Regions from separate parts of the Streptomyces sp. 11-1-2 genome, predicted to be linked through region 1. Evidence: riboswitches for the same ligand, from Rfam matches in the RefSeq annotation. Region 1 holds a riboswitch; the other holds the start of a gene.
What was found. A riboswitch is a leader RNA that binds a small molecule or an ion and turns the genes downstream of it on or off. The one in region 1 is predicted to bind ZMP and ZTP.
Positions count from the first base shown of each region.

Region 2: another riboswitch for ZMP and ZTP. It lies ahead of glyA (serine hydroxymethyltransferase); the one in region 1 lies ahead of CGL27_RS03330 (bifunctional 5,10-methylenetetrahydrofolate dehydrogenase/5,10-methenyltetrahydrofolate cyclohydrolase).

Region 1 covers NZ_CP022545.1:700,999-705,220, reverse strand. Annotated here, with positions in the region: gene CGL27_RS03340 (ADP-ribosylation family protein) at 1-408, opposite strand, end outside; gene CGL27_RS03335 (VOC family protein) at 829-1,257, shown strand; partial or broken gene CGL27_RS03330 (bifunctional 5,10-methylenetetrahydrofolate dehydrogenase/5,10-methenyltetrahydrofolate cyclohydrolase) at 1,311-1,985, opposite strand; ZMP/ZTP riboswitch at 2,035-2,121, opposite strand; gene CGL27_RS03320 (type 1 glutamine amidotransferase domain-containing protein) at 2,636-3,376, opposite strand; gene CGL27_RS03315 (endonuclease) at 3,460-4,222, opposite strand, start outside.
Region 2 covers NZ_CP022545.1:5,148,700-5,152,921, reverse strand. Annotated here, with positions in the region: gene CGL27_RS21535 (hypothetical protein) at 1-326, shown strand, start outside; gene CGL27_RS21530 (glutathionylspermidine synthase family protein) at 342-1,529, shown strand; gene rocD (ornithine--oxo-acid transaminase) at 1,577-2,797, opposite strand; ZMP/ZTP riboswitch at 2,830-2,927, shown strand; gene glyA (serine hydroxymethyltransferase) at 2,967-4,222, shown strand, end outside.

The DNA.
Region 1 (4,222 bases):
CAGCGGCGTCTGCGCGCTGGTATCGATGTCGCCGCCGTCATGGGTGTAGTAGGAGGCGACCGTGTCGCAGGTCGATCCGTCGTCGGACCACAGTCCGTAGTGCAGCCCGTCCGACCCGCCGTGCAGAAAGGTCAGGAACTCCGGCGGATCGCGGTAATAGCGTCCGTGCGCCCGCGCGTCGATCCCCGGCCGGGCTGACAGCCCGGGGTCGTCGAACAGATCGGAGATACCGACCGGCGCCACGTCCATGTCCGCGAGCACCCGCCGCTCGGCCACGCCAAGCCCCTGGAGGAAGACAAAGAACCGCAGGAAGGACTCCGGCAGTTGGAGCCCCCAACCCCGCCGGACGCGCTCCTCCACGGCCGCCCACCGCTCCCCGTCCTGCCGTACCCGCTGCTCATCACCCATGGGCCATTCCTCGCTCATCCCCCGAGTCCCCGAGTCCCGTGTGGTCCACGGAATCGAAATCGGAGGCTAGCGGACCGTCGACACGAGGGGCGACGCGGCCGGGGGCGAGCGATGCGGGCGGGGTGGCATGCGGGGGCGGACAGCGTGGCGTTCGGACATACGCTCGGCTCAACGAGTGCCCGCGCCCCGTGTCACGGCCCTGCGCCACCGCCAACTGCCCCTGGGGCAGGACGGGCGGGCGCTGCTAGAGTCGGCAAGGTGACTGCCGGGTCGGCCATGGGCCACGCACGAGTGAGGCGCCCGGCCTCGGCGTGAGCCCGAGGCGGGCCAGAGGCCCGCCCTTTCCTCCGTGTCATTCCCCCCGGCGCCCGTACGTGGCGCCTGTTCCAGCGGATTCCACGATACGGAGACACACCACAGATGCCCCACCCAACGCAGCCCCAACACGGCTCCGAGCCCCAGGCCACCGTCGTCCAGTTGAATCACACCGCCGTCTACGCCTACGACCGGCAGCTGTCCGCCGAGTTCATCGCCGCGATTCTGGGGGTGGAGGTCGGCGCCCCGTTCGGCCCGTTTCTGCCCATCGACCTCGGCAACGGCGTAACGCTCGACTACTACGAGAAGCGCGACGAGCCCATACAGCCGCAGCACTACGCGTTCCTCGTGCCCGACGAGCAGTTCGACGCCATGATCGCCCGCCTGGAAGCGGTCGGCGTCACCTACTACGCCGACCCCGGCCACACCGACCCCGGCCGGATCAACCGTCTCTTCGGCGGCCGTGGCGCGTACTTCGACGATCCCGATGGCCACAACATGGAGATCATCACCCGGCCCTATATCCGTCCCTAGCCACGGGGGGAGTCGGCCACCGGTGGCGCGCCCGAAAGGGCGCCCCGCCGGGGCTACACCCGTGCGGCGCGTGTGTCGGCCAGGACCGTCTGCTGCCGGGCAGCGTCCACGGTCTGCGCCAGCAGGACGGCGATGGTCATGGGCCCCACCCCGCCCGGCACCGGGGTGATCAGCCGTACACGCTCACCTGCGGAAACGAAGTCGACGTCGCCAATATTGCCGGGGTTGTATCCGCGTCGATCACCACAGCACCCGGCTTGATGTCCTCGCCATGGATGAGCCGGGGCCGGCCCACCGCCGCCACGACCACATCCGCTTCTCGGTGCACCGCATGCGGATCGGCGGTCCTGGAGTGGCAATACGTCACCGTCGCGTCCCGGCCCAGCAAGAGCATCCCCACGGGCTGGCCCAGGATCGGGCTACGGCCCACCACGACAGCGCGTCGGCCCGCGAGCTCGACGCGGTACTCGTCCAGGAGGCGCATGATCCCGCCAGGAGTGCACGAGACGAAACCCGGCAGCCCGAGACTCATGGCCCCGAAGCAGCTCATGGTGACGCCCCGCCTTCGCGCAACGGGCGCGCTTCATACGGACATACGTGGCCGAGGCCGGATCCTCACCCACCAACACCGTTGCCAGACAAGGGGTGATTCCCGTACGCCGCGCGATCTCCGAAGCCTGGCCCGCCGCTTCAGCCACGATGCGCCGGGCAAGGCCGGCGCCGTCCATGAGCTGGGCCGTCTGTGTCGAGGACAAGGTCGCCTCCCAGGCGTTACCGACCACTCGCCCAGGCGCACGGCATCGACCCGATCGTCAGACCGCTCCCCGGTGGTGCTCCACCTCGGCGCCAGTCACGGCCCGGACGTCACTGTATGGCATTCCGGACGACCTTTGTTGCGTGTTTTTCTGCCGTTTCCCTCGCCGCCGCACACCGAGCGTTTCCATGAGTACGAGTGAATGACACCCTTGGCCTGCGCATGATCCGGAGGCCCCTAGACTATCTCGCAATCCTCACGTTGATCGGAGCACGACATGCGTCGCCTTGCCCTTGCCCTCCTGGCATGTTCAGCACTCACACTCGCCGGGTGCGCGCAGGACTTTGACCGGGGTCCTGATGGGACAGTCTCGGACAAGGTCAAGGACGGGAAGAAGTTCTACTTGGTCGTCGATCCGGCCAAGGGCGGCGATGAGAAGAAGTTCCGGGTCAGCAAGTACGACTACCACGACTGCAACCGGGGCTCGAAGTACCCCAAGTGTGTTGATGACTAAGGGCTGTTGAGTCTGAGCCCGGGTGGACGGCCAGGGTGGCCGGGGTGGCCACCCCGGCCGACGTGTGAATCGGCACGCGCGGCCTGACCAACTTCCTGCTCTCCGGTCGTTCAGGTGAGCATCTCGGCGAAGCGCCGCGCGAAGAGGTAGGCGTCGCCGGGCCAGCGGGCGGAAAGGTATCGGCTGTCCTGGACGACGAAGGCGGGGGTGTCGTCGGTGGCCGTGCCGCGGCGCCGTAGCTCGACGGGTCCGCGTTCGAACTGGGCGGGGTCGTTCAGGGCGGCGACGACCTCGTCCTGGACGTAGGCCGGATAGGTGCGGTAGTAGCGGCCGCGGCGCCAGGCCGTGAGGTAGTAGGCGGTCCGCTCCATGTACGCGGGCAGGCAGGTGGTGCGCCGGTCGGCGAGGAGGCTGCGGCCGGTGGCCGGGTCGCTGGTGCGGGCCAGGGTGAGGACGCCGTGGCAGATGGCGCCGACCGGGCGGTCCAGCCGCCAGAATTCCGCGATCTTCTCGCGCAGGACATCGGAGCCGAGGTACTGGCGCATCCCCGGGGCGTGGCCGCCGGGCAGGATCAGCCCGTCGTACACCTCGGGCTTGAGGTCCGCCCATGCGAGGGGGCGGCGGAAGGCGGTCGCCTCGGTGAGCTGCTGGTAGAACTCCTTGGGCTCGGGCTCCGCGCCGAGTTGCCCGAAGAGCACTCCGGTGATCAGCAGCGGATCGGCGGCCGGCGGGCCGTCGCCATGTTCGGTGGCGATCACCACCTCATGGCCGAGGTCGGTCAGGAGCTTCCAGGGCACGGCCACCTCGGTGACGTCGAAGTCCCGGTCGGGCAGCGGCAAGAGAATACGCACGGGGACTGCCTACCACGAGAGCCACGGCCGACGCCCCCGCCCCGGCACATGCGCCGGGGCGGGGGCGTCGGCGGAGCCGCGGGTTACTTCCAGATGGAGTCGACCCATTCGGGGTGGTCGATGAACGGGTTCCGGTTGTGCTGGAAGCTGTCGTAGATGACCTGGTTGCGGTTCTTCTCGAAGGCGTCGGGCGGGTCCTCGGCGCTCCACTCCTTCAGTACGGACAGGCGGCCGATATGGGGCGCGGAGCCGTTGTCGACGTTGTCGTTGGGCTCGAGGTCGGCGAAGCCGTCGTCTCCGTCGTAGCGGACGGCCATGTAGAGGATCATCCGGGCGACATCGCCCTTGACCTGGTCACGGGGTTCGAAGGAGTCGTCGTCGGTGCGGTTGCCGGGGGCGTCGGGCACGTCCTGGCCGCCGTTGTCGAAGTCCTTGTTGCCGCGGATGCTGTTCACCGTGACGTTTTCGGGGCGCAGGTGGTGCAGGTCGGTGCCGGGCCCGGTGGCCGTGCCGAAGTCGCCGTGCGACTTCGCCCAGACGTGCTCGCGGTTCCAGTCGTCTGGGTTGCCGCCGTTCGCGTCCTTGGCCTGGGAGCGGCCGCTGTAGAGGAGTATGACGTTCGACGGGTTGTCCGGGTCCTCGTCCGTGGACTGCAGCGCGTCCCAGACCTCGTCGTAGGACACCTTGGTCTGGTCGCTGATGATCGTGTGCAGCGCGGCCTTCAGCTCCGGGCCGTTCTTGCCCATCGCGTCCTGGTAGTAGTCGTCCAGCGCCTGCACGGCCGTGGGCCGGTTGGTGTCGGTCGCGGCCGGTGTGTCGGCGGCGGCGACCGAAGGGGCGGCGATA
Region 2 (4,222 bases), 4.4 Mb from region 1:
TGCGGTCGAGCACGGTGATCCTGGGCGGTATGGGCGCGCTGGCGGCGACGCTCACCTCCTGTGGTTCGGAACCGGACAAGCGCTGTGTGGACCGGAACAGCTATGACGCGGTGAATGGGTACCGGGTCGTCGACTCCGGCGCCTGCAAGGGCTCTTCGTCCACCACGGGCGGCAAGGGGAAGAAGAGCCGGGGCACGAAGAGCGCCGACGGCGAGTGGTACTACGACTCCGAGGTCAGCGGCCGCTGGGCGGACTACGGCACGTTCGACAAGAGCAAGGCGGCCGACCGGGGCGGCTTCGGCTGCTCGGGCTCCGGCGGCGGCTGAGCGGGCCGCCCCACGATGAAGCGCCACACCATCGACCCCCGCCCCGACTGGCAGTCCACGGTGGAGGAGCAGGGGGTCATCTATCCGCTGACCCGCTACCCGGACGGCTCGCTGCGCCCCTACTGGGACGAGAGCGCCTACTACGCCTTCTCGCTGCCCGAGGTCGAGGCGCTGGAGGAGGTCGTCGAGGAGCTGCACCGGATGTCGCTGGCCGCGGCCGCCCATATCGTCGAGACCGGCAGCTTCGCCGACCTCGGCATCGACGATCCGCGGTTGGCCGGGCTGATCGCCGAGTCCTGGCACCGCCGGGCCGAACAGCCCAGCCTCTACGGCCGGTTCGATTTGCGCTACGACGGTGAATCGGGCCCGGCGAAGCTGCTGGAATACAACGCGGACACGCCCACCTCGCTGGTGGAGGCGGCGAGCGCCCAGTGGTTCTGGATGGAGGACCGCTTCCCGGGCGCCGACCAGTGGAACTCCCTCCATGAGCGGCTGGTCGACGCCTGGCGGAGCCAGGCCGCGCTGCTGCCGCCGGGGACGCCCCTGTACTTCGCCCATTCGGCCGGGGACGAGCTGGGCGAGGACCTGATGACGGTGGCCTACCTCCGCGAGACGGCCGACCAGGCCGGGCTGAGCACCGAGGCGATCTCCATGGAGGACATCGGCTGGGAACGGCTGTCGGGCCGCTTCGTCGACAAGCGGTTCCGCTTCATCCGGAGCTGCTTCAAGCTCTATCCCTGGGAGTGGCTGGTCACCGACCGGTTCGGCCCGCAGGTGCTGGACACCCTCGACAACGGGGGCGGCACCGGATCCACGCTGTGGATCGAACCGGCCTGGAAGATGCTGCTGTCCAACAAGGCGCTGCTGGCCGTGTTGTGGGAGCTTTTCCCGGACCACCCCAACCTGCTGCCCGCCTACCTCGACGGCCCCCGTGAACTGTCCGGCGCCAACGGCTATGTGGCCAAGCCGCTGCTCGGCCGCGAGGGCGCCGGGGTCACCGTGCACCCGCCGGGCGAGGAGCCCGTCCTCCGCGATGAGCCGTGCTGCTACCAGGAACTGGCGCCGCTGCCCGACTTCGACGGCAACCGGGTGGTACTCGGCACCTGGGTCGTCGAGGGCGAGGCGGCGGGGCTCGGCATCCGCGAGTCGGCGGGGCTGGTGACAGATGAGTACGCGCGCTTCATCCCCCATGTGATCCTCTGAACCAAACTGATTCTCCAAGCAGGACAGGGCCACCGAGCCGTACCGGGTCATTCGGCCAGCACCGCCCTGAGCTGGTCCAGCGCCCACTCCAGATCCTCCTCGCTGATCACCAGGGGCGGGGCGATGCGGATGGTGGCGCCATGGGTGTCCTTGACCAGCACTCTGCGGTCCATGAGCCGCTCGGAGATCTGCCGCCCGGTGCCCCGTGACGGATGGATGTCCACCCCTGCCCACAGCCCCCGGCCACGCACCTGCTCAACTCCCCTTCCCACGAGCAGCCCCAGCTCCCGGTGGAGCAGCTCGCCCAGCGTGGCCGAGCGCCGCTGGAACTCCCCGGTCCGCACCATGGCGATGACCTCCAGGGCGATCGCGCAGGCGAGCGGGCTGCCGCCGAAGGTGGAGCCGTGCTCCCCGGGGCGGTGCACCCCGAGCACCTCGCCGGAGGACACCACCGCCGACACCGGTACCACCCCGCCGCCCAGCGCCTTGCCCAGCACATAGACATCGGGGACCACCCCCTCGTGCTCACAGGCGAAGGTGGTGCCGGTGCGTCCGAGGCCCGACTGGATCTCATCGGCGATGAACAGCACATTCCGCTCCCGGGTCAGCTCCCGGACCCCGGCCAGATAGCCGGGCGGCGGCACCACCACTCCGGCCTCGCCCTGGATCGGCTCCAGCAGCACGGCGACCGTCTCCTCGGGCGCGGCGTCGAGCGCCGCCTCCATCGCCGCCAGATCCCCGTACGGCACGATCGAGAACCCGGGGGTGAAGGGACCGTGGTCGGCACGGGCCTCCGGATCGGTGGAGCAGCTGATGAGGGTGATCGTCCGGCCGTGGAAGTTGTCCCTGGCGGCGATGATCCTGGCCCGGCCGTCCGGTACGCCCTTGATCCGGTAGCCCCATTTACGGGCGGTCTTGATGGCCGTCTCCATCGCCTCCGCCCCCGTGTTCATGGGCAGCACCATCTCCATGCCGCACAGCTCGGCCAGCTCGGAGCAGAAGGCGCCGAAGCGGTCGTGGTGGAACGCGCGGGAGGTGAGGGTGACCCGGTCCAGCTGCGCCTTGGCGGCCTCGATCAGCCGGCGGTTGCGATGCCCGAAGTTGAGCGCCGAGTATCCGGCGAGCAGATCGAGATACCGGCGGCCCTCGACATCGGTCATCCAGGCGCCTTCGGCGGACGCGACGACGACCGGCAGCGGATGGTAGTTGTGCGCGCCATGGGCCTCGGCGGCGGCGATGGCCCGCTCCGCGGAGCCTCCCGATCCCATCTTGTCCTCCTTGTCTCACTAGCTAGAGTGGGGGTGCGCACCGTGACTGGCGAGCCGAGCGTGGAACCGACCACGAGGAAGCGATGCGCGGCCTTAGCGCCACGAGGTGCCGCCCGCCTGGGCACCCCGGGACACGACCGGACCGTCACCGATCGCCCCGGAGGACTCGATGAGCCTGCCCCTTTCCCATCCCGCCCTGTCGGCCGCCGACCCTGAACTCGCCTCCCTCGTCGGCTCCGAGGAGCTGCTGCAGTCCGAAACCCTGCGCCTGATTCCGAGCGAGAACTATGTCTCCGCCGCCGTCCTGGAAGCCTCCGGGACGGTGCTGCAGAACAAGTACAGCGAGGGCTACGCCGGCCGCCGCTACTACGAGGGCCAGCAGATCATCGACCAGGTGGAGACCCTGGCGATCAACCGGGCCAAGGCCGTCTTCGGCACCGAGCACGCCAATGTGCAGCCCTACTCCGGCTCGCCCGCCAACCTCGCGGTCTATCTGGCCTTCGCCCAGCCCGGTGACACCGTGATGGGCATGTCACTGCCCATGGGCGGTCATCTCACCCACGGCTGGGGCGTCTCCGCCACCGGCACCTGGTTCCGCGGCGTCCGGTACGGGGTGCGCCAGGACACCGGCGCGATCGACTTCGACCAGGTGCGCGAGCTGGCCCTCGAGGAGCGGCCCAAGCTGATCTTCTGCGGTGGCACGGCGGTGCCCCGCACGATCGACTTCGCCGCCTTCGCGGAGATCGCCCGCGAGGTGGACGCGGTGCTCGTCGCCGATATCGCGCATATCGCCGGTCTGATCGCGGGCGGCGCCCACCCCTCGCCCGTTCCGTATGCCGATGTCATCTCCACCACCACTCATAAGACGCTCCGGGGTCCGCGCGGCGCGATGCTGATGGCGCGCGGGACCCATGCCAAGGCCATCGACAAGGCCGTTTTCCCCGGGCTGCAGGGCGGTCCGCACAACCAGACCACCGCCGCCATCGCGGTGGCCCTGCACGAGGCCGCCCAGCCCGCCTTCCGTGACTACGCCCATGCCGTGGTCGCCAACGCCAAGGCGCTCGCCGAGGAGCTGCTCGCCCGCGGCTTCGATCTGGTCTCCGGTGGCACCGACAACCATCTGATCCTGATGGACCTGACGCCCAAGGAGGTGCCGGGCAAGGTCGCGGCCAAGGCCCTGGACCAGGCCGGGATCGTGGTGAACTACAACACCGTCCCCTACGACCCGCGCAAGCCCTTCGACCCCTCCGGCATCCGGATCGGCACCCCCTCCCTCACCTCGCGCGGTCTGTCCACCGAGCACATGCCCGCCGTGGCCGACTGGATCGACCGCGGGGTGACCGCCGCGAAGAGCGGTGACCAGGGCGGCCTCATCAAGATCAGGGCCGAGGTGTCCGAGCTGATGGCGGGCTACCCGGCTCCCGG